3 regions of the Bacillus sp. FDAARGOS_235 genome follow, and region 2 is predicted to be linked to each of the others. Evidence: riboswitches for the same ligand, from Rfam matches in the RefSeq annotation. Region 2 holds a riboswitch; each other region holds the start of a gene.
The links. Region 2 has a riboswitch for magnesium ahead of mgtE (magnesium transporter). Riboswitches for the same ligand answer to the same signal wherever they lie in the genome.
Positions count from the first base shown of each region.

Region 1: it holds a riboswitch for magnesium, as region 2 does, so the genes downstream of both, A6J74_RS08870 (P-type ATPase actuator domain-containing protein) here and mgtE (magnesium transporter) in region 2, are expected to answer to the same signal.
Region 3: it holds a riboswitch for magnesium, as region 2 does, so the genes downstream of both, mgtA (magnesium-translocating P-type ATPase) here and mgtE (magnesium transporter) in region 2, are expected to answer to the same signal.

Region 1 covers NZ_CP020437.2:1,417,117-1,427,584, forward strand. The annotation lists gene A6J74_RS08855 (DUF7507 domain-containing protein) at 1-2,134, shown strand, start outside; gene A6J74_RS08860 (FbpB family small basic protein) at 2,202-2,342, opposite strand; gene A6J74_RS08865 (5'-3' exonuclease) at 2,672-3,538, opposite strand; gene A6J74_RS08870 (P-type ATPase actuator domain-containing protein) at 3,671-4,396, opposite strand; M-box (ykoK) riboswitch at 4,741-4,906, opposite strand; gene A6J74_RS08875 (DUF350 domain-containing protein) at 5,068-5,454, opposite strand; gene A6J74_RS08880 (glutathionylspermidine synthase family protein) at 5,451-6,686, opposite strand; gene A6J74_RS08885 (hypothetical protein) at 6,690-7,001, opposite strand; partial or broken gene A6J74_RS30390 (RNA-guided endonuclease InsQ/TnpB family protein) at 7,755-8,884, shown strand; gene A6J74_RS08900 (hypothetical protein) at 9,033-9,482, shown strand; RNA gene ssrS (6S RNA) at 9,537-9,720, opposite strand; RNA gene ssrS (6S RNA) at 9,742-9,925, opposite strand; gene A6J74_RS08915 (sulfurtransferase) at 10,042-10,468, opposite strand, start outside.
Region 2 covers NZ_CP020437.2:1,140,310-1,150,777, reverse strand. The annotation lists gene A6J74_RS07495 (zinc dependent phospholipase C family protein) at 1-917, shown strand, start outside; gene A6J74_RS07485 (helix-turn-helix domain-containing protein) at 1,197-1,517, opposite strand; gene A6J74_RS07480 (FtsW/RodA/SpoVE family cell cycle protein) at 2,381-3,508, opposite strand; M-box (ykoK) riboswitch at 3,696-3,872, opposite strand; M-box (ykoK) riboswitch at 4,395-4,562, shown strand; gene mgtE (magnesium transporter) at 4,840-6,168, shown strand; gene A6J74_RS07470 (phosphodiester glycosidase family protein) at 6,329-7,426, shown strand; gene A6J74_RS07465 (cation diffusion facilitator family transporter) at 8,286-9,179, shown strand; partial or broken gene A6J74_RS30650 (DUF4878 domain-containing protein) at 9,361-9,450, opposite strand; gene A6J74_RS07455 (WD40/YVTN/BNR-like repeat-containing protein) at 9,714-10,468, shown strand, end outside.
Region 3 covers NZ_CP020437.2:4,164,452-4,174,919, reverse strand. The annotation lists gene A6J74_RS23850 (YqzH family protein) at 55-240, shown strand; gene A6J74_RS23845 (SDR family oxidoreductase) at 272-1,066, opposite strand; gene A6J74_RS23840 (MBL fold metallo-hydrolase) at 1,076-2,029, opposite strand; gene proI (pyrroline-5-carboxylate reductase ProI) at 2,195-3,034, shown strand; gene sdaAA (L-serine ammonia-lyase, iron-sulfur-dependent, subunit alpha) at 3,084-3,962, opposite strand; gene sdaAB (L-serine ammonia-lyase, iron-sulfur-dependent subunit beta) at 3,981-4,640, opposite strand; gene A6J74_RS30510 (hypothetical protein) at 4,689-4,823, opposite strand; gene rnz (ribonuclease Z) at 5,516-6,439, opposite strand; gene A6J74_RS23810 (DUF3932 family protein) at 6,629-6,880, shown strand; M-box (ykoK) riboswitch at 7,076-7,243, shown strand; gene mgtA (magnesium-translocating P-type ATPase) at 7,576-10,281, shown strand; gene A6J74_RS23800 (MgtC/SapB family protein) at 10,406-10,468, shown strand, end outside.

The sequences.
Region 1 (10,468 bases), 280 kb from region 2:
ATCGAATAGTAACATTACCTTCACTGAAGTTATTTCTGCTAATGTAATTGCGACAAAAACAACACCTATCCAATATGCTGACCTACAAACTATCATTCCTTATACAATTTCCATCATAAATAACGGAAATATACAAGTGGAAAACATTATCGTTACAGATATCATTCCAGCAAATACGAGCTTTATAGAGAATAGTGTTATTGTGAATGGCAACGCTCGTCCAAATGACAACCCACTTAACGGTATACAAATTGATAGCATTCCGCCTAATACGACAGCAACTATTCTATTCCAAGTACGGGTTACTTCCATTCCGCAAACAAACCCAATCTCTAACACGAGTACAATTCAATATGAATACACAGTACCAGATCAACCACCTATTACCGAAACTATTATTTCATCAGCTGCCGTAACAGAAATTCATCACGCGAATTTAAATAGTAATAAAGCTGTTGACCTTGCATTTGCAACGGTCGGTGATACGTTAACGTATACGATTACCCTAAATCAAACTGGTAATGTTGCAGCAAATGATGTAGTTATTCAAGATATTATTCCTCAAGGTACTACGTTTATTGAAAATAGCGTCATTGTAAACGGAGAAACTCTTCCAGGAGTGAATCCAGTAAGCGGCATACCAATTGGCACTATAATGGTAGGTGGAAATGCTATCGCTTCCTTCCAAGTAACTGTAACTTCTATTCCAACACCAAACGAACTACACAACAACGCAATTACTACTTTTAACTATATAGTCAACCCAAATAACATCCCTGTTACAAATACGACTACAACAAATACCGTCACCACTACTGTCCAAAATGATAATGTCATTGCCATAAAATCTGTTGGTGTAACAAATGCCTTACCTGGTCAAACTTTAACGTATACAATTACGATTACGAATAGCGGTAATGTAACGATTGAAGACCTTCTTGTCAGAGACACCTTACCAATAGATACGACTTTTGTTGTTGGTAGTGTTACGATTAACGGAATCAATCAGCCTAATGAGAATCCTGAAAATGGTATTACATTAGGTAATCTTGCTCCTAATGAATCTGTTATTATTACGTTCCAAGTGACAATATCTTCTTCTACTCTTCAATCTACAATTAATAATAATGCTTCTGTTTCCTATACCGTTATCATCGATCCAACAAAACCACCTATTACAATTACAAAACAAACAAATACCGTTACAACGACAGTCATTGATCCGATGGTTCGCATTGAAAAAACAGCAGACAAATCTATCGCCGTTATAGGAGATATCATTACATTCACATTAGCGGTATTTAATCACTCCCCAATCCCGACAATCAGTACTTCTGTTATAGACAGTATTCCAGCTGGTACAACATTTATAGAAAACAGTGTAACAATTAACGGTACTCCAGTTCCAAATGTTCGTCCAGACACTGGTATTAATATTGGTTCTTTATCTGCAGATACAGTAGCAACTATAACATTTCAAGTTCTCGTAACTTCTATTCCTTCAAACAGTACAATTATAAATTCTGCAATAGTTACCGCTGCTTTTCAATTGACACCACAGGATCCAATTATTACTTTCATTGTTAATTCAAATATTGTTCGTATACCAGTTCAATTTGCAACTGCAACAGTCACGAAAAATGCTTCCGTCAGCTCAGCTTATTTAAATCAATATTTTGATTACACGGTGCGTATTACGAACACTTCCGAGATTTCACTTTCAAATATCTCGTTACAAGACACCATTCCAGCAGGTTTACAATTTATAAACGGCACTGTCTTCATTAATGGGGAACGCTCGCCATTAGCGAACCCGAATATCGGTTTCCTAGTCGCTACTAATTTGGAACCGAACGAAACAATTATCGTGTTATTCACAGTACAAGTGATAAGTCCACCTATTCATAATGAATTTAAAAACACAGCAAACGTTTCTTTACAACTTCAAATCTCGCCTACCGATCCACCAATTACAGTAACCGTTACAAGTAACGAAAACATCGTCACCTTTATTCCAGAAAATCCAGATGACACACTACCAAATTTTAATTGTTTCTTTGACGGTGAACGTTTCATACGCATTACTCCTCGAAATATACGAAATTACTTTTGGACTTGGATTTGGTGGCGTTAATCAAAAAAGAAAAAGCTTGTAGTTCGGATAATATCCAAACTACAAGCTTTTTTCATAAACAAAATTATCAATTGCTAGCAGCACTATATGCTACATGTCGTTTCTCAATCCGTTCTTCAATTTCTTTCATATTCTCTTTATTAGTTAGTAGGGATTGTTTATTTTCTATTAATAATTGTTTAAAGGATTTTCTCACTTTTTTTCGCATGTTTATTTTCCTCCTTGGGGGATGGTTTATATAAAAGATAACTTGAAACTTTAATCAATGAAAGGATGTACCCTCACTAATTATTAGCCTACATCAATCGGGCCTTTACAGGGAGTTACTCTTCCATCATCACTCTTTATTCAGCGATAATATTGATATAGAAGTCCCACCGCCCGTTAATGCGGGATAAGGATTTATCTGTGTAGACTTATAATAATTGATTGTTGTGAAATCCATTTGAACTTCACATGAAAATTCCGTTTATTTTCTGACAACTTTGTGAACAAAAAAAGAAAGACCGATTCATTCTAAATCGGTCTTTCTAGTATTTATAACATGTTTATTAACATTTCAGGTCTTCCCCAATTCATTTCGTTACATACAAAGCGTAGTTTTTCTTCGTCCATTGTGTGTAACCCTTCTTCTAACGAACATGAAATTGGAACTTCACAATGAATTTGCGCTAATTGTAAAGAGATATTTAAATTCTCTAAATCACTTTCAATTTTTGTACGCTGCGCTTTCGTTAATGATGCTATATTTTCTAGTACTGCCGATACTGTGCCGTATTCTTGAATAAGCTTATACGCTGTTTTTTCACCAATACCTTTTACGCCTGGATAGTTATCACTCGTATCTCCCATGAAAGCTTTCGCATGGACAATTTGCCAAGGTTCTACACCTTTCTCTTCCATGATTTTTTCCGGTGTGTAATACTCGTAATTTCCAATTCCTTTACGAAGAAGCATAACTGTAACATTCGTATCAACAAGTTGAAGTAAATCTGTATCACCTGTCAAAACATAAACTTCTGCTTCATTGCAATATTGTTTTGCAAGCGTACCAATACAATCATCCGCTTCATAACCTTTCATGCCTATTACAGGCATAGATAATTTCGCAGTCATTTCTTGCACTAAATCAAATTGCGGAATTAATTCTTCTGGCGGTGCTGCACGATTTGCTTTATAATTCGAGAAAGATTCCGTTCTAAATGTCGTACTTCCCATATCCCAGCACGTTACAATGTGCGTTGGTTCGATTGCTTGTGTTGCTGTTAATAAATGCTTCATATAACCATGAATCCCGTTCGTCGGGGTACCATCTTGTCGTTTCATAAATTGTCCGTAGACACTTGTTGCGTAAAAAGCACGAAATAATAGTGCCATACCATCAACTAATAATACTTTTTTCATAATTCCTCTCCTACTAACAAAAAATAATAACCTCACGTTATCACGTAAGGTTATATAAATAGATTACCATTCTACGTTTTTTCAACTTTGTCTATTATACATTGTTTTTATATATTTAGCATCATTAACACATTAAGACGTTCTACTGCAACAAGTATGAAGTATTCCTGAATACGTATTTTTACCTGTTGAAACAACTACAGCCTTTGCATTTCCACCAATAATATTAGTACCTTTAAAACATACATTTTCAAGTTCAAGTGGATTATAGTCTTTCATCCGTTTTAATGGAATAAATCTTTTACGTTCAAGGTGGTAGCAACTTTCAAATTTCTCAACATTTGCATCGTTCCCTGTCAACACAGATTCATTTACCAATAAATCATTTGCATAAATGATACGTACATCTGCCGGTACTATATCACCTTCTGAAAGAAAAATCATATCTCCTGGTACAAGTTCTTGTACTGGTAACTTCATCATTTTCAGTTCGTTATTTAGCCCTGTACTACTAGCACATTCTACTCTAGACACAGTAATTGTTTCACATTGCAATTGATCACGCACATGTTGTTTTGAAAAACCTGGAATCATTCCACTTAACTTCATTATTACTTCTGCAATACGCGCTCTTTTTGAAGTCAATTCATTTCGACCGTATACTTGAATACGTTTTTGCGCCTCTTTCATAGATAATCCGTCTCTTGTTGTTTTAAAATACGCAAATACAGATTTTACATCTCTTGTTGCAATTTCAATTAATAAATCTTTATTTTTTTGAAGCATTGTTTGTTCTTTCATTGATTTTTTACTTTGTTTATATGACGTGTTACCCACAGTTTTGTTTACATATAACATATTATCGTCTCCTCCTTTACAACATAGGAAGAAACGCTTTGTTTCTCAATTTATCCACTTTACCGTGAAAGTGTCTAGCGCTTAATTATGTATATAAACGCTACATTATGATAAATATAGAGGGAGGAACAAGTCGTTTCCTGCCTACATCATATATTTTTGATTTGAAGTATATGGGTAACGGAACCGAGTCAGAATTTGACATGCTCCTCACCTCCTCGTTTATTTTTATAGTTTATATTATGAAATGACTCATAGATTGGTAACAAAAAAGACCCTTACTCATAAGAGAGCAAAGGTCATTGCATACACAAATAAACGATTCCTAATATAATTAGAAATCTACGGACCTCTCCCTCGCCGAGTTTTAGCACTGTATAGCATAGGTTCATTACCAGCTACGTTAAGAAAAACCTTAATTCGATCATTCCTGTTGACCCATTGGCGTCTCTCGACATTTTTGGGCAGTAGCATTTCTCTATACAGGAGCCTCACCTAACAGAGACTTATTTTAATTACATAGAAAATGTTACTCTTATTTAAAATAGATGTCAACACTTTGTATGGAAACTTTTCCTTATTACAGAAAAGCCCTCTCTGTTGTTAGCCTATTTTCTCATATATAGTACAAGTTAGCGAACGAAAAAAACTTACGTATAAAACGTAAGTTTTTAGTAAGTTACACAACCAGCAATTACAATACCAATTGAAAGTGATAAAAACATAAGAAACAGGCCGACTGCTTGATTATCTTCTTCAAGGCTTTTATTTATATTAAAGCGTGGTGTAAGCCACTCAGCTAAATAATAAACAATAATTTGGGCCAAAATACCAACCGCTCCCCACGAAACCATATCCAAAAGTGAAATGGAATTAGCGGCCGTTGAATATAAAACGATAGCTAGCCCGAGTACCCTTCCTCCAAGTACATAACTGACCGCTTTGTTACCCTGAGCCATTAACTTAAATTCTTTCACTTTCGTTGTCACTTCCATAAGGAACAAACCTATACATAAAAGTGCGAGTGATACTGCTAAATATAGTAAAAAATTAATCATTTATTTTCCCCCTTCTTAATACCTACTGGTAAATAATAAGATTCATTTCCTGTAATCTTTTCCCCAGCACGTATACCGATACTGCTCGCTTTTCCAGCGATTAAAAACGCCCCAAACACATACGATAGTTTCTCCACTCCTTTTTCAGTTTCCAAACATACAACTGGAAGCTCTATATACTTTTGAAATATCGGCAATGACGTTTTATATGTTTCATGTGCATTTCGAATCATAATATTCGTGTCTTTATCGCGAATTGTAATTGTGTCACCTTCCCTACCAAACGAAGGTTTTTGAACGAAAGAACCTTTTCCTAAAAATAAATCTGGTTCTAAATATGTAGGTAGCATATATTCTTTAACCCACTGTTGTTCCTCATTTGTATAAAAAGCCCCTTCTTCTGCTAATCCCCAAATAAGACACTGAATTGATTTTGGCTGAAGTAAAAAGGCAGACAAAGGATTTATAATAAAGAGATTTCCGTCTTTTACAAGTTGCAGCAGTTCCACACCTACCAAATCTCCTGTTTCAGGATCTTGATCCTCAATTAAATCTTCTATCGGATACGTTTGGCGATATAAAACATCAATCTTCGCCCCATCTTTATCAACTAGAGCATCTTTCGTAATTCTAAGTTCTGACATTGGCACTACTTTATTTTCAACATGGCATAACTGACTTAAATACATAGTCGTATTCCAATCCTCAATATGTTCATGATGTGCTGTAAAAACAACATTTGGATTGTCTAATCCCTTTGTCGCTTCCATTACAGCTTTCGTAACACCAGAAGATAGTAATCGTTCTTGATCCGAGTTTGGATCATCATAACCTAGGTTTTCACAAACTTTTCCATTCATTTGAAAGCATTCCATAATAAAAGTTGGTGTATCACTATTAAACTCAAGCATTTTAATTTGGTTATCAACCGTTATAACGAAATCAAATCGTGAAATAACAGATTCAGGAAATAATCCTATCATTCTAATGAATGATAAGCTCGCAGGAGGAAAACCAAGCTCAAGAAGCTGTTCGTCACTTAAATTTCGCAAAAGTCTAGCAGTCTTAAAAAATATTTTACCCATTCGTTCAGTCGCTAAGTGTAATTGTTCCAAAGTCTGATTTGTTATAGAAAAAACATGAAACAAACTATATTCACATTCATATAAATCCGACCAAAAATTCGGATATTTTAAATAAAATTCTTTTCGATCCCTTATGTATTGCGACATATTTTAGCCTCCAAATCCTCCCTTTGAACCGCTTCCAATTCCACCTTTAAATTCAGCAGACGATTGATACGATTTAAACGCCGATGAATTTTTAAAAGTGGATTTATTTTGATAGTATCGCCCACCATAGAAATAATGCCCACGATAACCTGAACTACTATCATCACACTGCCATACCCCAAGTTCATCATCCCAATCCCAATCAGAACAACTATTATCATTCGGTTTTGGGGGAAGATCTTGTGCGCAACCAAATAAAGTGCCAGTCATTAAAGACGTTACGACACCACCTACTAGCCATTTCGTTTTTGTCACCTTCGCACTCCCCTTTTTAAATTCTATTCCTATTATATAGGATGGCATGATAAAGTAGAAGAAAAAGGAAGAAGAGGGTAACTAACTGTTACGATTTATTTAACCGATTATAACCAATGTTAATTAAATATATCAGTAAGCCCTGCTAGTCAAGTGATTGGCTAGTAGTGAGGGTTAACTGCGGGCAATCCCTAAAGCTGATTGAACTACAACGTGGCTAGAAATAGCGAGCGTGAATGTCGCGAAAGCAGAAAAAATCAATCAGATGATGCAAGGTTAAATCCTAAACATTAGAACAATGGGTCTTCCGCCTCGAATCATCTAAGTCAAAAGTGATAAGATGAACGTTCAACGACTATCTCGTATAACTGACGAGAGTACATCACAAGCCTATGGTGCTGGAAAAATCCTCTATCCCTAAAGAGATAAACATATAGTCTGCGCTCATGTGAAAACATGAGAAGTTCATAAGAGAACTGGCTAAGGAATTGCGCCCTTAGTTGAACGAGATAAATTTAATTAAATCTATCAAACCTCATTGAATATATCGAACATACGTACTATTGTAGGTTCAATGAGATAAGAATAATAATGAAATTTTTACGAGTTAGTCAAGTATCAGAATTAACAGGTTTGCATCCGAGTAGTCTTACGAGAATGCTGGTGGAACACGCTACTATTCAGAGGAATCCATCTTTCATTATCTAAAAGATGAGTGTCCGAATAATCGCACAGTAAAGGAATAGGCTTCTGATGATATTGGCGAAGAAAGTCAGACTAATTCCAACGCCTGAACAAGAAAAAGTGCTTAGAAACCATGCTGGCGCTGCAAGATTCGCTTATAACTATTGTAAAAGAATGAGTGATAGATACTATAAGCTATTTGGAAAATCTGTTTCACAGTTAGCTTTACAGAAACGATTTACAAAGATCAAGAAGTGAAAGAGATATGAGTGGTTAAATGACATCAACGCACAAGTTCCTAAACAGGCTTCAAAAGATTTTGATACGGCGAGGAAAAATTCGTTCAAAAAGTACAAAAATGGTTTTCACACTTCTTATAAATCTAAAAAGATTTAATCCAGGGATTTTATGCCAATTATGAAAGACTGATTATAGGAAAAAAAGTAGTTCATATTCAGTCTATTGGAGAAGTGAAAACAAGCCAACAACTACCAAGGAACAAAAAAACATCAAATCCAAGAGTTACCTTTGATGGTCGTCACTGGTGGATTTGTGTAGGGTTTGAAGAATCCTTTGAATTCCAAGAACTAACCCATGAGTCGATTGGTGTGGATGTTGGTTTAAAAGAGCTTTTTGTAGCTTCTAATGGTATGAAAGAACGAAATATAAACAAAGATGCTAAGGTTAAAAAACTTTTGAAAAGGAAAAAGTCAGCACAAAGAGATATGTCTAGGAGATTTAAAAATGGTGTAAAAATTCAGTCTGCCGGATATGAAAAAGCGAAAGCTGAGCACCTGCGGTTATCTAGGAAAATTACGAATATCCGAAATAACCATATCCATCAAGCAACAGCTACATTGGTGAAAACCAAACCAATGAGGATTGTTGTGGAAGACTTATCTATCTCAAACCTGTTAAAAAACAAAAAACTATCGAAGGCACTTTCCTTTCAAAAATTAAACTTCTTCTTTCAATGTTTGTCATACAAGTGCGAGAAGTATGGCATTGAGTATGTAAAAGCTGATAAATGGTTCGCTTCAAGCAAGATTTGCTCATGTTGCGGAGTTAAATACGACCATTCAGTTCAACCAGAAGGACAGTGGAGTTTAAAGATTCGTGAGTGGCGTTGTGTTCCATGCAATAGCCATCACGATAGGGATGTAAATGCTTCGATAAATTTATCAAGATGGGTAAAATAAATGCTTGATAATAGGAGGTAACGATACTGCCTCGTGTGGAGTGTTACACCCCTCGTCCCTTCGGGGTTGCGAGAACACGATGAAGCACTAACTTGTGTAAATTTGATTGAATTATATAGATTTAGTTAAGTTTATCGTATCGGATAAAATGCGCTTAGAATATCGACTTAATGATGAAACGAAGGGGTATCCTGCTTTATGGAACTACGCCAATATTTCTAATTCTGAAATTATCGCACGCATGACTTGTGAATATTTTATTAAAGAGAAAAATACTTATGTTGTTACTGCAACTTCGGTTGATCCAGACGGAACAGCAGTTATTTATATTCAAAAAGAAGTTTTCGCCAATGACCCTTCAGACCCTACATACTCCCACATCGGTTTTGAAATTAGAGAACTAAGTGAAACGAGTTCAAGCTTAGTAGATAGTCAAGATGTATGGAACTACGAAGAAATTTTACCATCTCTTCATTCAGATATTATATATATTCAGCGAGACGGCATGTCTATGGAATTCTCCTTGGATTCAAGAGAGATTGATGAAGACAGAAAGTGCTACATTTATTACGGAAACTTCACAGGTGAATCAAGATAATATTGATATATCTATGCAACAAAAAAACCTTACGTATAAAACGTAAGGTTTTTATATAGCCCCACATATGCCGTTCTCTCTAGATGTCCATAAACCTGCTCTCACAGGTGGATGCTCTCACAAATGTTTGTAACTTCCTTCTTAAAAAGATGGCATGTTAGCTACATTTAAATATTGAACTTCCATATTAAACTTATTGGTTTAAGACATGCATAAGCTACGTACACCGTAGGAATTTTATATAAGGTTAGTTGAAATAAGACCCCCCGCACGTGCCGCTCCTCGTAAATGTCCAAAAACCCGCTACTCGCAGGTGGATGCCCTCACAGTTACCGTACATCTTCCTCCACAAGGAAGGCTTGATGATGGTCGCTAAATATTGAGCTTCCGTATAACTAACATCGGTTTTAGACATAAATAAGTTACGTACACCGCAGGATGTATTATTTACTTGTCGTTATATTATCACATTGTTTCCAATGTGTAAAATACAAAGTTTTTCGAGCAACCTCTTGCTTGTGACCTTATTTTAATACAAATTATTTTTGCATGCAAGTGATTAATCTTCTTCTTTTGCAATTTGATTTTCTGGATAAGAAATCCAATCACTCCAGCTACCTGCATACAATTTAACATTTTGGAATCCAGCCAATTTTAACGTAATGATATTTGGACATGCCGTAACACCAGAACCACAATATACAATGGTTTCCTTATCTTTCGACAGATTTTGGAATCGTTCTTGTTGCTCAGCTTCATTCTTAAATTGTCCTGATTGCAACATTCCATCCTTCCAAAAATAGTTTGCTGCTGTCGGAATATGTCCTGCTTTATGATCGACAAGTTCCTCTACACCAGCATAACGTTTCGGCTCTCTTGAATCAATTAACGTAACATCTGCACCTGCCTGGATATTCTCTCTTACTGTTTCCATCGATACAAGCATATGATCTTGTATGTTTGTTTTGAATGTTTTTCGTATAACA
Region 2 (10,468 bases):
ATGAAAAAGCTTTCTATTACTTAGGAGTAGCCACGCACTACTTTACAGATGCTACTCAACCTATGCATGCAGCAAATTTTACCGCAATTGATACGAGAGCTATAAAATATCATAGCTACTTTGAAAATTATGTTACAACCATTCAAAATCAATTTGCAGTCAATACTGGAGGGAATTATAACAATTCTCTATCTACACCTGAAGAATGGATTGATTATGTAGCTCGAGTAGCTAAACCTGAAATCCAAAATATTACTAATGATAAAACATTTAAGTATTATAATAGTGGTAAGGCACAATTGTGGCAAGAAATGGTTACCCCAGCTGTGCAGCGGAGCTTAGGAGAAGCTCAGCGTAATACAGCAGGTTTCTTAAATCTTTGGTTTAAAACTTTTACTAAAAATGTGAAAGCTCCAAGTATAGAGACTGCATTAATCTATGATATTGAAGGAAATGTCATAGAAGCAGGGAAAAACTATTATATCGTACCAAGTGAATCTCCTTATCAAGGTCTAACTTTTGAATGGTATTTAGCAAATCGTTACGATTATGTCACACTTGCAAATAAAGAAAACAATGCTTTATTTGGTACACCTATAGAGTTTGAATTCTACAAAGAAAATGATGCAAAGCTACACCACGGAGAGAGTATATACCTTCGCATGAAGCACTCAAATTACGACCAATTCCAATATTTAAATTGGTCCAATTATTCTAGTTGGATTCACCTTGCTCAAAAATCTGATAGTTTAGCTGATTTTAAAATTAAAATTAACCTGGATAATCCTACAGAATATAATATTTTTACAGATGACTATCCATTAAATTATGAGAATATAAATGCAAAGAAAAATTGGATTGTACTAGGTGAAAAAAAACAAAAACCTAGCTCATGGAAGTTTATCCCTGTCAGATAACCTAAAAAGAAAAACACTCGTCCTTAATCAGAACGGGTGTTTTTCTTTTTAGAAATTATAACCCAGAAATTTAATGTTAAAATTTTATCGTTTTCCGAAAGAAGACTTCTTCCTCAAAAATGAGAAGGTGTGAAATACCAATTTTAGATAATCAAAAATTAGAACATATAAATGAAATAGTTTGTTTTGTAATTGCTGAAAATAAGCAAGTATACAGTTCATATCAAATACAAAGGATGTTCCAATCGTATAACTTGTTTGGGGATTTATTTCATGATTTTACATTTGTAACCATCCACGTTTTTTGAGCTCTTTATACAAATTACTCACGTGGCACCCCATTTCCTTTGCAATATCTGGATAATTTACTCCTTGATTATATAAAATTATTGCTTGTTTGCACTTTTCATCCCATGTTTCTTCTATCGATTTTACTTTTGTCGATCTCTTTCTAAATTCTTTTTTACCCAGCGTAATAAGTTTTTTTCCTATGTCGCATTGTTCAATACAATACTGTTCTACATCCGTTTGATATTTACAATTTTTACAATATTCATCCTGCAAACGTATTATTTTTACTTTTTTCGCGACCGCTCTCATATCGTATTCACTCCGATTTGATTTATATATATCATAATTTTACGAGCGTACTCTTGCAATTTACGTTAATCTCACAATTAATTCCAGTAAAAGCTCTACCAATAGTCTTATTCCCTGTCCTTTCTTAGCAAAATTTCCTGTTGGCAAATATCATTCCACTTTAATTTCCTAAAGGGTAATTTTATTTAGAATTGTTAACTTGGAACTGATAAATATCCAAAAATGAATGCATTAATAATTCTGTATTCCTAGAAGAATGATAGTAGCCATCACTATCTTTGAAATGGAATAAATTACTAGTGCAATAACTAAATGAAAGGAAAATAAATCCAAACAACAGGTTTTATTTGCTTTTGTAGGCATTCTAACAATAGGAGGTGTTTCGTCTGTTACAGGTTGCCCGCCAATCTGTAGTAAAGCTTTACTTAAATGTTTTCTCTTGAAAACTGTATTTTAAATGTACTCTATACGTAAATTGATTCATTTTTTGCATCCGTATTCTTTGCTTCGTGTATCTTTTGCCTTGTCTTTAATGCTTTATATTTTCAATGATTGCTTTTTCTTTTGATTTAATAATTTCTATCTGATATATATTACTATTAATTTCCTAATATTTTTATGCTTATCTATATAATAAAAAGAATTTTAAGAATTGAGACCAGCCAATTATATATATATTTTCTCAGCCATTATGAATGCTTCATCCCTTGCCACGGATTTTTACAATGTTATATTTTTTTTACTGTGTTTATTTTATTGTTTAGCAATAATTCTAATGAAAAAACAACAGATTGATTTACGGAATCAGTCTGTCCAAAACGAGAAAGAATTCATCCATTAAAAATAGAATCTTATATTGATAATTATATATTATGATTATCAAACTTAATTTTATTGAAAATTGAAATATTAAGTAGTATTCCTATTGCTATTAAATTAACCATTAAAGAACTTCCACCAAAACTTACAAATGGAAATGGGGTACCCGTAAGAGGAAGTATTCCCGTAATACCGCCTAAATTAACAACAGATTGCATACCAATCATACAGCCTATACCAATTGCTATAAAACTTCCAAAGGGATCTTCACATAGCTGTGCAATTTTTAGTGAGCGAAGAACTATAGCTAATACTCCGGTCATTATAATGAATACACCAATAAATCCTAATTCTTCAGAAACGATTGCCATTATAAAATCAGTATGTGGTTCTGGGAGATAACCAGTTTTTTGAATGCTATTTCCGAATCCACGTCCAATAATTCCTCCTGAGCCAATGGCAATAAAAGAATTTACAAGCTGATATCCATTCCCTTGTGCATCAACAAAGGGATTGAGAATCGTAGTAATACGTGTCTTTTGAACTTCTGACAAACTAAATTGAATCAAAAAATATAAAATAGGTAACCAAAAAATAGAACCGAGTATAGTTCTTTTAATTAATAGATTTATATTTATTCCCGAGCAAAGAAATATGCTACAACCTATACCTAATATTAAAAGAGCAGATCCTAAGTTTGGCTGTTTATAGATTAGGAAAAAAATTGTAGCTAAAAAAAATAAAAGTTTTCCGCCCCCAAACCAAGTTTGTTTAACTGGTCCTTGTCGCAATGCAAAAAAACGGGCTGTTACAAGTATTGTTCCTAATTTAAGAAATTCAGCTGGCTGTATTCCAAAGATCCAAGATTGAGCATTATTTACGACCTTTCCTTTCCATAAAACCATAATTAACAAAAAAATTCCCCCAATCATAATACAGGTTGAGACTATTCGTTTTTTCCATATTTCATATGGGAGAATAGCACAAACTATTAGCCCAATTGTTCCTAAAAATAGCTTTGTTAATTGAGAATCGACAAAGTGCCTACTGTTATAGCCGTAATGTTGAACAGCTACAATGGAGCTCGCGCTATACATCATGATAATACCTAAAGTACATGTTATGAATAGAGGGAGGAGCAATAGATAATCGAGTTTTAATATTTTTTTCATTTTTATATCCTCCTGATTTACATTAACACTTAATATTACATTTGCTAATGAATAGAATCTTGTTCTCACCAATTAATAAATAGTATTTTTGTTTTGAGAGATCCTATCGCTTACACCCTGTTTTCTTACGTAAAAATCCCCCTAGTTACATACTAGGGGGATTTCAAAATGGCATGACTAAATAAAGCTTTTCTCCCCCTAGTAGAGCTTTGGCACTATACAACGTAAAGTAATGGAAATTCATTACTTAGCTATCTTAAGAAGAGCCTTAATCCGACAATTCCTGTTCTACCCATTGGCGTCTTTCGACATTTTTGGGCAATAGCCTGTGTTTGTATAGGAGCCTCACCTAACAGGTTTAGCAATATAAATTTTATGTGTTAGTTTCGTGTAGCCAGCATAAATACTTTTTTTTTGCTTGTCAAGTAAACGTATTGCTAACTTTATATTCTTTATTGCTTTATAAATCTTTGAGAAATGATTTGAGAAATTGTATTTAATTGTCTCATATAGATACATATTTGCGATTTGGAATGTATAATTTGATTAAGTAGTTTAACCATATAAATTTGATAAACAGTAAAGAAGATTTTAATCATAAAATAAGATTTTTTGAAGAATGTTCTTTTGAAGTACGGTATGATTAATGATGCAACTTCTGCTATAAAGTTACAAATTAATTATAAACAATAAGTTTCTTATACGAAATTTCATATGTTTTATAACTTTTTTTCGAACTAATTGTATTTAAATTTTATATCTTTTAAGCAGAATTTCAAATTTGTAATAGAATCTAATTACATTTCTCTAAAAAAGAATTTTTTATGAATCAAATCGAAAGTTAGTTGACAAATATTAAATTCTGGTTTAAATTTTGAAGTAATTCAATAATCTTTGTTAGGTGAGGCTCCTGTATAGAGAAACGCTGCTGCCCAAAAATGTCGAGAGACGCCAATGGGTCAACAGGAACGGTCGGATTAAGGCCCTTTTTAATGTAGCTGGTTATAAAAACCTATGCTATACAGTGCTAAAACTCAACGAGGGAGTGGTATACGATTTGATAGAAAGACACCTCTGGGATTTTTGCAGAGCTGTCTTAATAATCATTTATTTGTATTGTAAAAAAACCTTTACTCCTTTTTGAGTAAGGTTTTTTTTGTTTAATGTTATTTATTTTTATCTTGTCTATATTCAAAAAGGAGGTAGTTCTAAATAATAAATTGATTGCAATGTAACTATTAATGCTCTAATCAAAATTTAGACAGGTAAAATAATACAAAACCACTCATGAAACTCTAGAGTCTCCCTTAGCAATATGAGGAGGAGTTAACATGAAGAAATTATTAAATGAATTACTTGTAACCCAAAATGATTTGGATGCAGATAAAGTTTTACGTCATCCGTCGTATGATGTTGCGCAAGAAATAAAACGGTTTTCAATTGAAGATCAAGTCATATTACTAGATAAGATTCCTGTATTAAAAAGCTCAAAAATTCTTCAACATTTGAGTATAGAAGAAAAATATAATATCTTAATTCACTTATCTGAAAACAAAGCTAAAAAATTACTAAATTTACAACCGATTGATGAAACAGTAGATCTACTTCTAGCGGTTCATCCGGAAAAACAAGCTCAATTAATGGCGTATCTAAATAAAATTACAAAACATAATGTAAAAAAGTTAATGGCTTTCAAACCTGAAACGGCAGGAAGTCTTGTCACAAGTGATTATGTTGCAGTTAGAGGGAATTGGTCAGTAAAAATGACATTGAAGTACATTAGGGAACATTCTGAAAATGTAGAATCAATTTCTTATATTTATGTTCTTGATAGTCATGGTTATCTTAAGGGAATCGTTTCCATACATGAATTATTACTAGCAGCAGATGAAGAGATATTATCTAATATCATGATTCGAGAGGTGATTTCAGTACCTGCTGAGGTTGATCAGCAAGAAGTTGTAAAAAAGCTACTGAATTATAATTTAGCAGCAATACCCGTAACAACAGCAAATAATGAAATGATTGGTATTATAACATTTGATGACGTAATGAATGTTATGGAAGCAGAGGCTACAGAAGATATCCAAAAGTTAGGTGGAAGTGAACCATTAAATCAATCTTACTTTGAATCTAGTATTTGGAGCATTTTCTTTAAACGCCTACCATGGTTATTGCTTCTTTTTGTTGCTGAGGCATATACAGGTACAGTACTAAAGTATTTTGAAGACGAAATTGAAACAGTAGTTGCCCTTGCTTTCTTTGTTCCATTATTAGTAGGTACTGGAGGGAATACAGGAACACAGGTTGTAGCAACAATTACTCGTGCAATCGGTATTGGAGAGGTGAAATTTAAAGACATTTTCCGTGTAATGAAAAAGGAATTTGCAATTGGTATGCTTCTCGGACTTGCACTTGGGGTAGCTGGGCTCATTCGTGCTTATATGTTAGGGGTTGGAACAGAAGTTGCACAAGTTGTAGCAATCACTTTATTATTTATTGTTATTTGGGCTTCGCTTGTCGCAGCTGTTTTACCTTTAATTTTGAGAAAATTTAAATTAGATCCTGCAGTCGTTTCTGGTCCATTTATTACAACATTTGTTGACGGAACAGGATTAGTAATATATTTCTTGGTTGCAAAAACGTTATTAAATTTGTAAATATACACTGAAATAAATACGAAATGTAGAATAAGTATTTTGCCTTGCTTGCTAAGACATAGTGGGGAACTCGGGAATAAGGAGAACAAACACTTTTGTCTTTAGGTAAATAATATTTTAAAGGATTCATTGAATGTAATTAATGCCGGAGGATAAAACTATGAAACATCTAAGAAAAATCTTCAAACGAATTTTGCTCCTTCTTTCTATTTTCATGCTTATTGGCATAGGAATATTATTTGGTACTAACTATGGCCGAGATTTTCGTGTAACAATTGCTGGGAGTATACTAACTTCTCAGCATCCACAATATGCGAAATATACATTCCTATCCCAAAAGGAACTAGATAAATTACAAGATAGAATTAATCATCCAAAATGGTTAAATAGTGATGAGAATATTTATAAAAAAATAGCAGGAAAAAGATTAGAAGAATTAAAAAATCAGCCATTAAAAATTGACGTAGAAACGATTAAAAGTAACAAAGATAGTCGCTTTCTTTTCGAAGGAAAATTAGTCACTATTAGTAACCCTTTCAATGTTAAACTTGTTAGCCATCAAGGAACACAGGGCGATAAAAGAGGAGAAAAAATTAGCGTAATGGCAAAACGTAATCATGCACTTGTTGCTGTGAATGCAAGTGGATTTGCCGATGAAACAGGAAGGGGTGGAGGAAATATTGCAACTGGAATAGTAATAGAAAATGGGAAAGCAATTGATACAAATATAGATAAAAATACCCCTACAATTATTACGGGCTTAACAAAGTTTGGACAAATGATAACAGGGAATTATTCTACCCAACAACTTTTGGATAAACAAGTTGTTTCAGCAGCAGGATTTATGCCACAGTTAATTGTTAATGGAGAAAAAATGATTACAGAAGGAGACGGTGGTTGGGGCTCTGCTCCCCGAAGTATTATGGCGCAAAAAGAAGATGGCACAATAATGTTTCTAGTGATTGACGGTAGGCAGACACATAGCATAGGAGCTACGTTAAAAGAGTGTCAAGATATTCTATATGAAAAAGGAGCAATAAATGCAATGGCTATGGATGGAGGTTCTTCTGCTACGCTATATTTAGGAGGAAAGGTTATAAATTCACCTTCTACATTATCCCATGAAGATCGTTATTTACCGAATGCTTGGATAGTAACAGCAAACCAAAAACAAGAAATAAGGGTGACAATAGATGGGGAAAAAATAGATACTAAAAAATCAGATGAATTTGATGCAAATATTTCAACTGATTTATAAATTCTTAAATAAATGAAGGTTTAATTAAAGTTTAAAAACTAACATACAAAGAGTGTAATAAAATTGAAAGTTTTATCATTTAACATTCATTAAAGAAAAGCGTATAGAGATACTCAATCATATGGAAAATCTCCAAGAAGTTAAAAGAAGGATAAATAATGTATACAGCTTACACTCATATTCAATTATATGCTTTTAATCTTATAGTATTTGCTACAGCTATGTGAAATGGACAACCTGTAAAAATAATTGTTGTGATCAGATGAGTAAAGATTAATGTGCAGAGTGAATTAGAAATCATACCTGAAGACATTTCATCAAACATCAAAGCAACACATTAGTCGCTTTGATGTTTGTAATGATAAAAGGGTGATAAAAAACATAAACAATAGGTGTATCAAGCAAAGGGATAATACACCTTAAAACTACATTGTTAAACAACATGCGTCATCGTGTAGTATATCTTATTTATTTTTAATTATTTTAGGTTCAATATTACATCTTATAAATCGTTTTTTCTATGATTTCCTAATTTCCAACTCTCGTCTTTTTATTCAATCATAATTACTATTTTAAGGATGTTAAAGTAACTCCAATACTAAACGTAAAAGGAATAATAAAAGGCATATGGCATTTTGTGTCACTCTTTTTTACACTTCATAACAAATAAGGATAAAAGAACAAAGTAAGTTATGCTTTTAACCTTTACTGATAGGAGAAAATGTTTGTATAGACCCACATACTTATTATTTGGTAATGTATGAAAGAAATTAAAATGATGAGATATAGACTTATAACTAAACAATTGAATTAAACAATAATATTTTGAAACAAGAGTAAAGTTAAGGTGGGGATAACTATGAATGCTAACCAAAAAACGTCCTTATTGGCAGCATGGATTAGTGTAATTAGCAATATATTTCTGACTCTCATCAAAATTATAGTCGGTTTACTTTTCAAAAGTCAGGTATTATTAGTCGATGGGATTCATAATGCTGCCGATGTTGTAGCATCCGTAGCCTCATTGGGATCAATGAAAATTTCAAACCAGCCAGCTGATGAAGATCATCCTTATGGACATGGTAAAGCAGAAGTTATATCATCAGGAATTGTAGCTGTAATTTTAATTTTAGTGGCTTTATTTATGGTTTATGAATCAATAAAGTCATTATTTGAACCAGCGACAGAACCCCATATAATTGCTTTTATAGCAGCGATTATTTCATTAATATGGAAGCAAATTTTATATGTATACACAATACGAATTGGTCGAAAAACAAGAAGCAACGGGCTTATAGCAACTGCTTATGATCATCTTGCTGATGTTTATGCCTCAATTGCAGCTGTAATTGGAATAGGTATTGCTTTGATAAACAATACCTATTCCATTCCATATGCAGCTTATGGGGATCCTTTAGCTGGTATTATCGTTTCCTTTTTCGTAATAAAGTTAGCGATTAGTATGGGGAAAGAAGCAATATATATATTAATGGAAGGTGGTATTCCTACCGAGAAATGTAGTGAATATAAGAGAGTAATTCAGGCCCATCCTTTTGTAAAAAGAATTGATAGAATGCGCGCACGTGATCATGGTCACTATGTATTAATTGATATTAGAATTAGTGTTCCGGCACATTTAAGCATCCAGCAAGGACATGATATTTGTAGGGATATAAAAACTACTATTATTAATCAGAACCCAGAAATATATGAAGTACTAATTCATTTAAACCCATGGTATGAGGAGAAGTAGGTTTAGTGAATTATAGATAGATATAAGTAAGTAGTTAAACCGTCCTTTTTAGATATTGGAGAATTGGTCGACTTGTATAATGTCCATAATTAAAAAACATTTATAGTTATGAGTACAATACATCTCAACTACATTATTTATAGAAGAAAAAACGTCCTATTAAAATATAGGACGTTTTTATCTATGATTTACTAATTTCCCAACCTTCGCATGTTTTCTCTAATTCAATTACAATTACCTTTTTAGAATCTTTTTTATACAAAGCATCAACAAAATCTGAAAGATAAATATCATTGAGGGGAATGAATTAATATATGAGGGTTCATTTTCAATATTTAGCTCTCAAATGAAGCAACTTTAGTATTCACTCAAAAGTCCATTGTCTATGAAACAACTAAATTTTTAAACGGCTTTAATAGACATCTACCATTTACATAGACGGATGTCTATTGTATTTTTGGCGGCAAGATTAAATAGCTTTTTTGTTACTTTACAATAAAGTATACTTAATATTAGTAATTCATGTAATTAGGAGTGGTTTCTATATTTAGAGAAAATACAAAAAGGATACTTCTGTCATTAGTAACAAATCCAATACTAATAATTGTATACGGGATTTTTTGTTATGAGTTGGCCTTATACTGTCAGTACGGAAGAATGAATTATAATATTTACATTTTGTTATTATGTATAGTACTTTTTATATCCATAACTACATTTACTACAATGCGGGTGATAAAAAATAGAGAATATGAATCTAAAAAATTAACTAATTCAATAGCATGGAGATCCATTTCTATTATCATTATTGTTGCAATTACATCATTTTATGGGATGCAGATTTATAAAAGTGCAATAAATTACAATGGCAAATTGGCATGGTTTGTAGAAAAGTTAAAACATGAAAGGTCAGTTAAACTTAAACATAATAATATATATAAATCTGGAGTAGAAGGTATTTTTGAAGATATAAATAAAAAATATCCTTTGCCAAAGAAATTGTATATGGCAACTGATTTTGATCTTACATTTCATTCAGATGGAACAATTACAGCGTTTGATACATTTGTTTATGGGAAAAATGTTGATGGGAAAGAAGAAACTTATTTAATCTCTTATAATGAGAAGAAATCAGAAGATATTACTATAATACGAGACGGATACGCAAAGCCTGATTATAATGATGATAAATTAGTAGAACCTTTAATTAAAACGGTTAAGGCGATTCCAGTTAAGCAAACGGTCAAAAAATGGAATGAAAGTAAGTATGGGTTGATTTATTATGGAAA
Region 3 (10,468 bases), 2.3 Mb from region 2:
TTTCACTTCAAGTACAATAAAACAATACATACGTACATACAGGCGGAGAAAAATATGAACGAAAAGTTAATTGAGAAAATGATTATAAAAAGTTTTCAGCAATATCAATGCAATCCTGTATCAAAAGAGGATCAGGAAATGTTAGTAAAACATATTCAAGTGATTATTCATTCGAATAATCAAATTGACGTATACGAGGCAATTGAGGATACCGTTTACGATTATGTGACTGGAAAATAAAAAAAATAGGAGATTTCCATATGGAAATCTCCTATTTTTTACTTAATGATTTTCCTGCTACACGTTCAAATAAACCAGGGAATAACGCATAGAGCTTAGGCCCCATTCCCATCCACTTCGGCAAATTCACTTCACGTTTTTTCGTTTGCATCGCCTTTACGATTTGTTCTGCTACATATGTTGGTTTTAACATGTAACGTCCCATATTTTTTACATATGTACCAGATTGATCAGCTATTTCAAAAAAGTTCGTATCTATCGGTCCTGGGTTAATTGCTGTTACATAAATATCTGTATTCGATAATTCCATGCGCAAACTATTCGTAAACCCTAATACGGCATGTTTCGTTGCTGCATACGCACTCGATTTCGGAGTTGCAATTTTCCCAGCAAGTGAAGCTATATTAATTATATGTCCTTCATTTCTTTTTACCATATAAGGTAATACCGCTTTCGTACAAGCTACTAGTCCAAATACATTTACTTGGAACATATCCTTTACTTCATCCATTGATGCCTCTTCAAACGTTTTAAAAATACCAAAACCCGCATTGTTTACCAATATATCAATACGTCCCACTTCTTGTAATACCTTTGAAAAAACAGACTGTACTTTCGTCTCTTCACTTACGTCTAATACATAATAATAGCAAGGCGTATTATAAGTTTTTTTTATTTTGTCTGCTAACGCTTGTAGTTTCTCCTCTGTTCGAGCCATTAATACTGGAATCGCTCCCTGCTCTGCAACTTGCATTGCAACTTGCTCTCCAATTCCACTAGAAGCGCCTGTAATGACGATTACTTTTTCTTGTAAGCGTCCTGTCATTGCTGTCACCTACTTTGCATAATAAATCAATTGTTGCGAAGATTCATCAATCATCACTTGTTGATTATATGCTAAAAAGTCTAATTGTCCAACAGTTTCGGAGATAGTAAGCGGCAATTGTTCTTTATATAATACTGGAAATAGCTTCACACATACTTCAAATGCTGTCATCGGTTTTTCCTTTAATAACTCAAGTACTTTAAATGCACGTGTTTCTTGCTTTTGTAACCTCGTTTCAATAAGTTGTTTCACATTTAGAACATCTTCCCCATGCCCTGATAAAATACGTGAAATATTCATTTCACTTAAACGTTTTAACGTTTGATTGTATTGTAGCAATGGACGTGCTCTTTCCGTTTGCCCTTCATATGGTGGTTCTAATATTGGATTTGAAGAAATATGACTAATGAGAGCATCCCCACCAATTAATATCCCATCGGATTCTCTATATAAAGAAATATGAGTAGAAGCATGGCCTGGGGTTTCAATTACTGTAAACCCAGGTAAAGAATCAATACGATCCCCCTCTCTCACAGTATGTGTTAACGATCTATTACAAGAATATTTAAGTGTCCTTGTCGTCAATAATGCCTCGTCATTCAAAAATGCTGCTGGAACACCGAACTGCAAGGCTGTCTCTCTAAAAAACTCATGATACCGCTTTAAAAACTCTGGATTTTGCGTGATCCACGGCTCATTCCAAGGGTGTCCAATAATATTCGTTTTCTCAGAAAATATATTTAAAAGTCCACAATGATCCGCATGATGATGCGTAATCACTATCGTTTCAATATCTTCTATCGTATAACCTAATGCACCTAATTGACTTTCTAACGCATTTTTTGCCTCTTCTGTATTCGTCCCTGTATCAATTAATGTTAATGTCTCCCCCTCAACTAAAAACACATTCACAGTCTCAACTGCAAATGGCACAGGAATCTCCATTCGGTGAATCGCCGTCATGCTTAGCCCCCCTGACTCTTTCCGGTTCAAAAATGAATACTTCTTCAGTTTACAACTTCTACATAAATTTGTCATTATTTTCAGATAAAAAGAGGTGTTTTCTATAAAAAACCGAATGTATGTACATTTATAAGTATTTCTAACCAAGTTTAAAGGAGGAACATCATGTCTATTCAAAACATATCCTTTCTCGGTGCAGGCTCTATTGCCGAAGCGATTATTGGTGGATTGTTACACGCAAATGTAGTTAAAGGAGAACAAATTACCGTAAGTAATCGTTCTAACGAGACAAGGTTACAAGAGCTACATACAAAATATGGTGTCAAAGGTACGCATAACAAAAAAGAACTACTTGCTAATACAAATATTCTTTTTCTAGCAATGAAACCAAAGGATGTTGCAGAAGCGCTTACCCCTCTTAAAGAATATATAAATAAGGATTTGCTTATTATTTCGCTATTAGCAGGTGTTTCTACTCACTCGATTAGAAACCTACTTCAAAAAAACGTTCCGATCATTCGTGCAATGCCAAATACATCTGCCGCTATTTTAAAATCAGCTACCGCTATTTCGCCTTCAGAACATACAACAGCGGAACATATTCAAACTGCAAAATCTTTATTTGAAACGGTCGGTCTCGTCTCTGTTGTAGAGGAAGAAGATATGCATGCTGTCACTGCATTGTCTGGAAGTGGACCAGCTTATATTTATTACGTAGTAGAGGCGATGGAAGACGCCGCAAAAAAAATTGGTTTAAAAGAAGATGTTGCAAAATCGCTTATTCTTCAGACGATGATTGGTGCTGCTGAAATGCTAAAAGCAAGCGAAAAACACCCTTCTGTTTTGCGAAAGGAAATTACATCTCCTGGCGGAACTACCGAAGCAGGCATTGAAGTATTACAGGAAAATAAATTTCAACAAGCACTCGTTTCTTGTATTACACAGGCAACGAAACGATCACATGATCTTGGAAAAACATTAGAACAACTCACAAAAGAAAAATAAAAATGGAGCTCAATCTTACTTGAGCTCCATTTTTTATCATCATATACTTTTAGTTATTACTCTTTCCAAAAATCTCTTCTTGTAGACGACGACCTGTCGGTGTTGCTGCAAGCCCGCCTTCAGCTGTTTCACGAAGTGCTACTGGCATCGTTTGTCCGATTCTAAACATTGCCTCAATCACTTCATCACATGGAATTGTACTCGTTACACCAGCTAATGATAAATCCGCTGAAATCATCGCATTTGAAGCACCCGCTGCATTACGCTTTACACAAGGTACTTCTACAAGTCCTGCAACAGGATCGCACACTAAACCAAGCATATTCTTTAATGAAATTGCCATCGCTGTAGCTGCTTGATCTGGTGTTCCACCAGCCATCTCAACTGCTGCTGCCGCTGCCATTCCACTTGCTGAACCAACTTCTGCTTGGCATCCTCCTGCCGCACCAGAAATACAAGCATTATTCGCAACTACCATACCGAAAGCTCCTGCTGTAAATAAAAATTCAATCATTTCTTCACGTGTAGGTTGTAATTTTTCTTTCAGTGCAAACAGTACACCTGGCACTGTTCCAGCAGAACCTGCTGTTGGTGTTGCACAAATAATCCCCATCGCCGCGTTTACTTCATTTGTTGCAACAGCTTTACTCACTGCGTCCAAAATCGTATCTCCAGATAAGCCTTTTCCGCTCTTCATATACGCTTGAACTTTTACAGCATCACCGCCAGTTAAACCAGTTGGTGATTTCACGCCGCGAATACCACGTTCTACTGCTTGTTCCATCACGACTAAGTTCTTTTCCATACCAGCAATTACTTCTTCACGTGAAATATGTCTTGTTTCCATTTCACATTGAATCATAATTTCTGCGATTTTTACATTTTGTTCTTTAGCTTGCGCCACTAGTTCCGCTGCGTTCCGAAACATGGTGTGTCCCCCCTGCAATTAATCCATAATAGTTACTTGACAAATATTTTGTTGCCCTTTTATTTCTTCAATCACTTCATCTGCTAACAATTCATCTGTTTCAATGACCATAAGCGCTCTTCTTCCTTTTTCTTTACGAGAAACGCTCATTGTACTAATGTTAATCTCGTGTTTCGCAAGAATGGAAGCTACAGCTGCGATAGCACCAAAGCGATCGTTATTTACAATAAGTAGTGCTGGACTCGTGCCTGTTAATTGAAGATCGAATCCGTTTAATTCTACAACTTCAATTTTACCGCCACCAATTGAGCAAGCAACAACTTCAATTTCCTCTTCACCTTTATACAGACGAATTTTCGCTGTATTTGGATGCGGAGCATTTGCATCTTCTTCAATGAATTCCACTTCAATCCCGCGTTCTTTTGCAATATCTAACGCACTTGGAATACGTAAATCATCTGTTTCAAATCCAAGTATTCCACCGATTAGCGCTACATCCGTACCGTGACCACGGTATGTTTTTGCAAATGAACCATATAATGAAATGCTAACTCTCTCTGGCTCATGACGAAACAGCTGACGAGCAACTTGCCCCATTCTTGCCGCGCCTGCTGTATGTGAACTTGATGGACCAATCATAACCGGACCAATAATATCAAACACTGAGCGGTACTTCATCATAACTCCCCCTAAACCTCTATGAAAAAAATTTATTCTACTATTTTATTAAGCTGCCACATTTGTTGCTGTTCCAGTTCTACCACGAATTTGTTCCGCTGTACGAATTGGATAGTTTTTGAATAAAATGAACCAATATCCTGAAATAATACCAGATACCATAATACATAAGAAATATAGCATTACTTTCATTTAAAACGATATAAGATAACCAGCAATAAATCCTGGTAGCAATCCAAAGTTTAACACAGAAGCCATTGCAAGCATAGCATAAACAGGTGATATAACCATTGTTAATACAACTAAATTTGCACCCGCTACTCAACCTAGACTACCTGCTGATGTTCTGAACTCTTTTAAAGAGTGGTATACCAATTAAATCCCCACCAACTTATTATTAAAAAAGCTTCTACTAAACCACTTGCAACAGCTACACTAGCTAATCATACCGTTTAGCTAAAAAGTAAAAAAGACTTAGTACAAATAATGATATCTTTCCTATTATAATCTCCATATTACTCTCTCATGTTTTAGTCAACTTCACTTGTTACGACAATGACTAATATGCATGTGACTTATAATAAATTGTAATCTGCCCTCATTATAGCTTGTTTTTTATAAAACGCTTACTTTTGTTGAATTTTAAAAGTTCTGAATAAAAGTCCCTTTCTGCTATTTGTATTACTTGTATGTCATCTGACTTATATAACAGTTTTTCTAAATAATCATTATTACGTATTTTTATCCTATATATTCAAACCATTCTAAGTTTCTGTATCATCCAAGTTTAAGTATAAAATAATAACAGTTTTATTTTTAAAATTTTTTAGACATAAAAAAATGGTAACCTAATGTTACCATTTTTTCAAAAATCATTATTTTTCTACTGGAAATGATTTTAAATCTGTCGCTATTTCTGTATTAGGAAATAACTCTCGTGCCTCTTTCAATAATTCCTTATATGTATCTCCTTGATAACGAGAACTAATGTGAGTTAATATTAATCGTTTCGCATTTGCATGAAGTGCAATGCTCGCAGCTTGCTTAGATGTGGAATGAAAATAATCATGCGCTTGTTGTTCATCGTCTGCCGCAAAAGTTGCTTCATGAACAAGTACATCAGCATTTTGTGCTAGCTCTCTACTCGCTTCGCAATATCGTGTATCACCTAAAATGGTAATAATTCTTCCCTTTTGAGGCGGACCGATAAAATCTTTTCCATTTAGTATCGTACCATTCTCTAATTCAACTACTTCTCCATCTTTTAAACGCTTAAAGATTGGCCCTGGTTTCACTCCCATTTCGAGCAATTTATCGACTAAAAGAACACCTTGTATATCTTTCTCTACAATACGATATCCAAAACATTCAATGCCATGTGACAATTTTTTCGTTTCTACATAAAACTCATTATCTTCAAACACAGTACCTTCTTCTGTTATCTCAACGATTTCAAGTGGATATTTCACATGTGTCGTACTTACTGATAATGCCACTTCAATAAATTGTTTAATTCCTTTTGGTCCGTACACTGTTAATTTTGTTGTTCCACCTTGAAACGAACGGCTACCCAATAAACCCGGCAATCCAAAAATATGATCGCCATGTAAATGCGTAATAAATATTTTCTCAATGCGGCGTGGACGTACAGACGTATGTAGTATTTGATGTTGCGTCGCCTCGCCACAGTCAAATAACCAAGTCTGTCCTCGTTCTTCTAACAACTGCAAAGCAATTGCTGAAACATTCCTTCCTTTTGAAGGAACACCTGCACCAGTTCCTAAAAATACAAATTCCACTTTCTTTCCTCCAGCTCTTTATATAATCTATCTTTCATCTTACGGAATGTTATTTCAAATGGCAAATTGAATTTACATAACCAATCATCTAGACAACTATATAACACGAACGTTATACTCAAAAAATTTAGCTATCGTTCGTGTTTTGTGGTAAAATGATTGTACTACATTTTAAGGGAGCGTTTTATTATGAAAGAAGTATTTCGTTTACAAACTGATTTTTCATCTTCATTTGATCGCTGGGTAAGTTCTTTCGTGTCTGATCACCCAGCACAATTAGAATGGACGACTTTAAAAGAATTAATCCATGAATATACAACATCACATACAAATGAGACATTACCAACATATATTTCTTCAGCTTTAACATATTACGCACAACGCGTTTCAACAACAAATAACTCAGAAATTGTTATTTTTGAAAATCCTACAATCTCATAATCTATTATAAAAAGCACTGTAATGAGTGCTTTTTATTTATATTCATTATTTTTTATTTTTCCAACTTATTCTCAAAAAATACAACTTATTTCATACTATATACCCTTCATAAATCTATTTGATTTTTCAAAAAAACAGATTAAAAAGATATTGACACTACGATTTTACAGTGCTAACATTCAACATGTAATTGAATATGGTCTCTGTTAGGTGAGGCTCCTGTATAGAGAAACGCTGCTGCCCAAAAATGTCGAGAGACGCCAATGGGTCAACAGGAAAGGTCGGAATGAAGGCCTTTTTTAACGTAGCTGGTTTCAGTACCTATGCTATACAGTGCTAAAACTCAACGAGGGAGAGGTGCATGTATTTTGTCATACACAAAAACTGTTTTTAGCTATGTTTACTAACAGGCTTTCGTGTGGACGTTTTTTAACTGTGAATTCAGACCTTTACTCGTTGTGAGTAAAGGTCTTTTTTATGTCTTTATGCACCTGACTATGAAACAAACATAGCATATTCAGAAACTATTAAATTGGACGGAGGTGAGGAACAGTGGCAAGTGATGATTCGGCCCAGATACCCATATGTTTTACGTTAATATTTCATCATGTAGGTAGGAAAGAAGCTGTTCCTCCTAATTTTAAATAGTCGAGTAACAGTTTGTTTCCTCCTTCATGCCAGAGGAGGAACTACCGATGTTTAATTTTCAAAGACAAGAAACAAAGCATGCTTACGATCAAGATAGCATGCAAACAAATAACAAAGTATTAGTGGAAGTTGCAACACAAGATATAAACTCTGCATTAAAACTTCTAGAAACTACAGAAAATGGACTCTCTAAACAAGAAGCGTCCCGTAGACTTTCTTTATATGGTCCGAACGAAATTGCTCATAATAAAACATTGCCGTGGTACATTCAATTTCTGCTGGCATTTAAAAATCCATTTATTTTTGTTTTATTAGCTCTTGGAGCGCTCTCTTTTTTCACAGATGACATGCAAGGAACAATTGTCGTATCTGTAATGGTACTTCTAAGTTCAGCGATTCGCTTTTTACAAGAATTCCGCTCTCAAAAAGCCGCGGATAAATTAAAGGCGATGGTTCGAACAACCGCGAGCGTCTTTAGAATAGATGGATTTGTACACGAAACAAAAAACGTAACGAATTTAAATCGAAATTATACAATAGAAATTCCAATTGAAGAACTTGTACCTGGCGATATTATTTCACTTTCAGCCGGTGACATCGTTCCAGCTGATGTGCGTATTTTATCGGCTAAAGATTTATTTGTTAATCAGTCTTCATTAACCGGGGAAGCACTTCCTGTAGAAAAATACGAAAACTGCTACCATACAGAAAACAAGCATATCTTACCAAAAAATATGAAAAAAAATTTCAATCCACTCGATATGGAAAACCTTTGCTTTATGGGTACGAATATTGTAAGTGGTAGCGCAAAAGCTGTTGTCGTTTCAACAAGTACCGATACGTATTTCGGCTCTTTAGCGAATAAAGTAATCGGGAAGCGCGCAGAAACAAGCTTTGATAAAGGTGTAAACAAAGTAAGCTGGCTCTTAATTACATTCATGCTTATTATGGCGCCCATTGTCCTTCTCATTAATGGATTCACAAAAGGTGATTGGCAAGAAGCTTTCTTCTTCGCTATCGCTATTGCAGTTGGTCTTACACCTGAAATGTTACCAATGATTGTAACTGCTAATTTAGCTAAAGGTGCTGTGAACATGTCTAAGCAAAAAGTTATTGTAAAACAGCTAAATTCTATTCAAAACTTAGGCGCGATGAACATTCTTTGTACAGATAAAACTGGGACATTGACAGAGGATAAAGTTGTTCTTGTTAGACATTTAGATCCTACTGGTAATCCATGCAATCGTGTATTACAGTTTGCATATTTAAATAGCTTCTATCAAACTGGATTGAAAAATTTAATAGATAAAGCTGTTATTGAGCATACAGAAGAAAAACAAATGTTCGACCCTTCAACGTTTCAAAAACTAGATGAAATTCCATTTGATTTTGCCCGCCGTCGCATGTCCGTCATCGTCAAAGACATCTCAGGTGAACATACAATGGTTTGTAAAGGTGCCGTGGAAGAAATTTTATCCATTTGTAACTACACTGAATCAAACGGAAAGATTGTTCAACTTACCGAGGAAATGCGCTCAAATGTCAAACAACTAAGTGAGACATTGAATGGCGAAGGTATGCGTGTAATTGCTGTAGCTTATAAAAAAAATAGAAAAATAAATGATAAAGAGTACGCGGTAAAAGATGAAACTAATATGATTCTCGCTGGATATATTGGCTTTTTAGATCCACCGAAACCATCTGCATCTGTTGCTATTCAAGCATTACAGAAACATGGTGTACAAGTAAAAATTTTAACTGGTGATAATGAAATTGTTACAAAAAAAGTTTGTAAAGAAGTTGGATTGGATATTGGTGAGCCTATCCTTGGCTACGAGATCGATTCTTTACCAGATAAAGCATTAGCAAAACTAGCCGAAGAAACAACAGTGTTCGCAAAAATAAATCCAATGCAAAAATCTCGCATTATTCGTGCCTTACAAGGGAACGGTCATACAGTAGGTTATATGGGGGATGGTATTAACGATGCCGTAGCATTACGTGATGCTGACGTTGGAATATCTGTTGATACTGCAACTGATATCGCAAAAGAGTCTTCCGATATTATTCTACTTGAAAAAAGTTTAACTATATTAGAAGCGGGTATTTTAGAAGGACGCACTACGTTCGGAAATATTTTAAAATATATTAAAATGACGGCTAGCTCTAACTTTGGAAATGTATTTAGTGTGTTAGTGGCCAGTGCTTTCATTCCCTTTTTACCGATGCTTGCCATTCACCTTTTAATTCAAAACTTGCTTTACGATATTTCACAGCTGTCTATTCCATGGGACAAAATGGATAAAGAATTTTTAGAAAAACCGAGAAAATGGGATACTGCAAACTTACGGAACTTCATTATTTGTATCGGCCCAATTAGTTCCATATTTGATATTATCACATACGTAGTCATGTGGAATGTCTTCGGTGCAAATACACCTAGCGAACAATCATTATTCCAATCTGGTTGGTTTGTCGTTGGACTGCTCACACAAACTTTAATCGTTCACATGATAAGAACACAGAAGATTCCATTCATTCAAAGTACTGCATCAGCACCGGTACTGTTATTAACCGCTTGTATTATGGCAATCGGAATTTATATTCCATTCTCACCACTTGGTGCGGCTGTTGGTTTACAAGCATTACCACTTAGCTATTTCCCTTGGCTAGTAGGAATACTATTAGGCTATGCTTTCTTAACACAATTCCTGAAAAAAGTTTATATTAAAAAGTTTCATAGCTGGTTATAAAGTGAAACTTTAATCAGTGGGGGTCTTACTGCCCGCAAATAGCGGGATAAAAACGAGAATGAGTGGTACTCCCCACTCATTCTTAAAAACATCACACGTACTTATATGTATGGAGGTGACCATGATGGTATGGTATGACATTGTATTAAGATTATTTATCGCAATTATTATAGGTGCTTGCATCGGA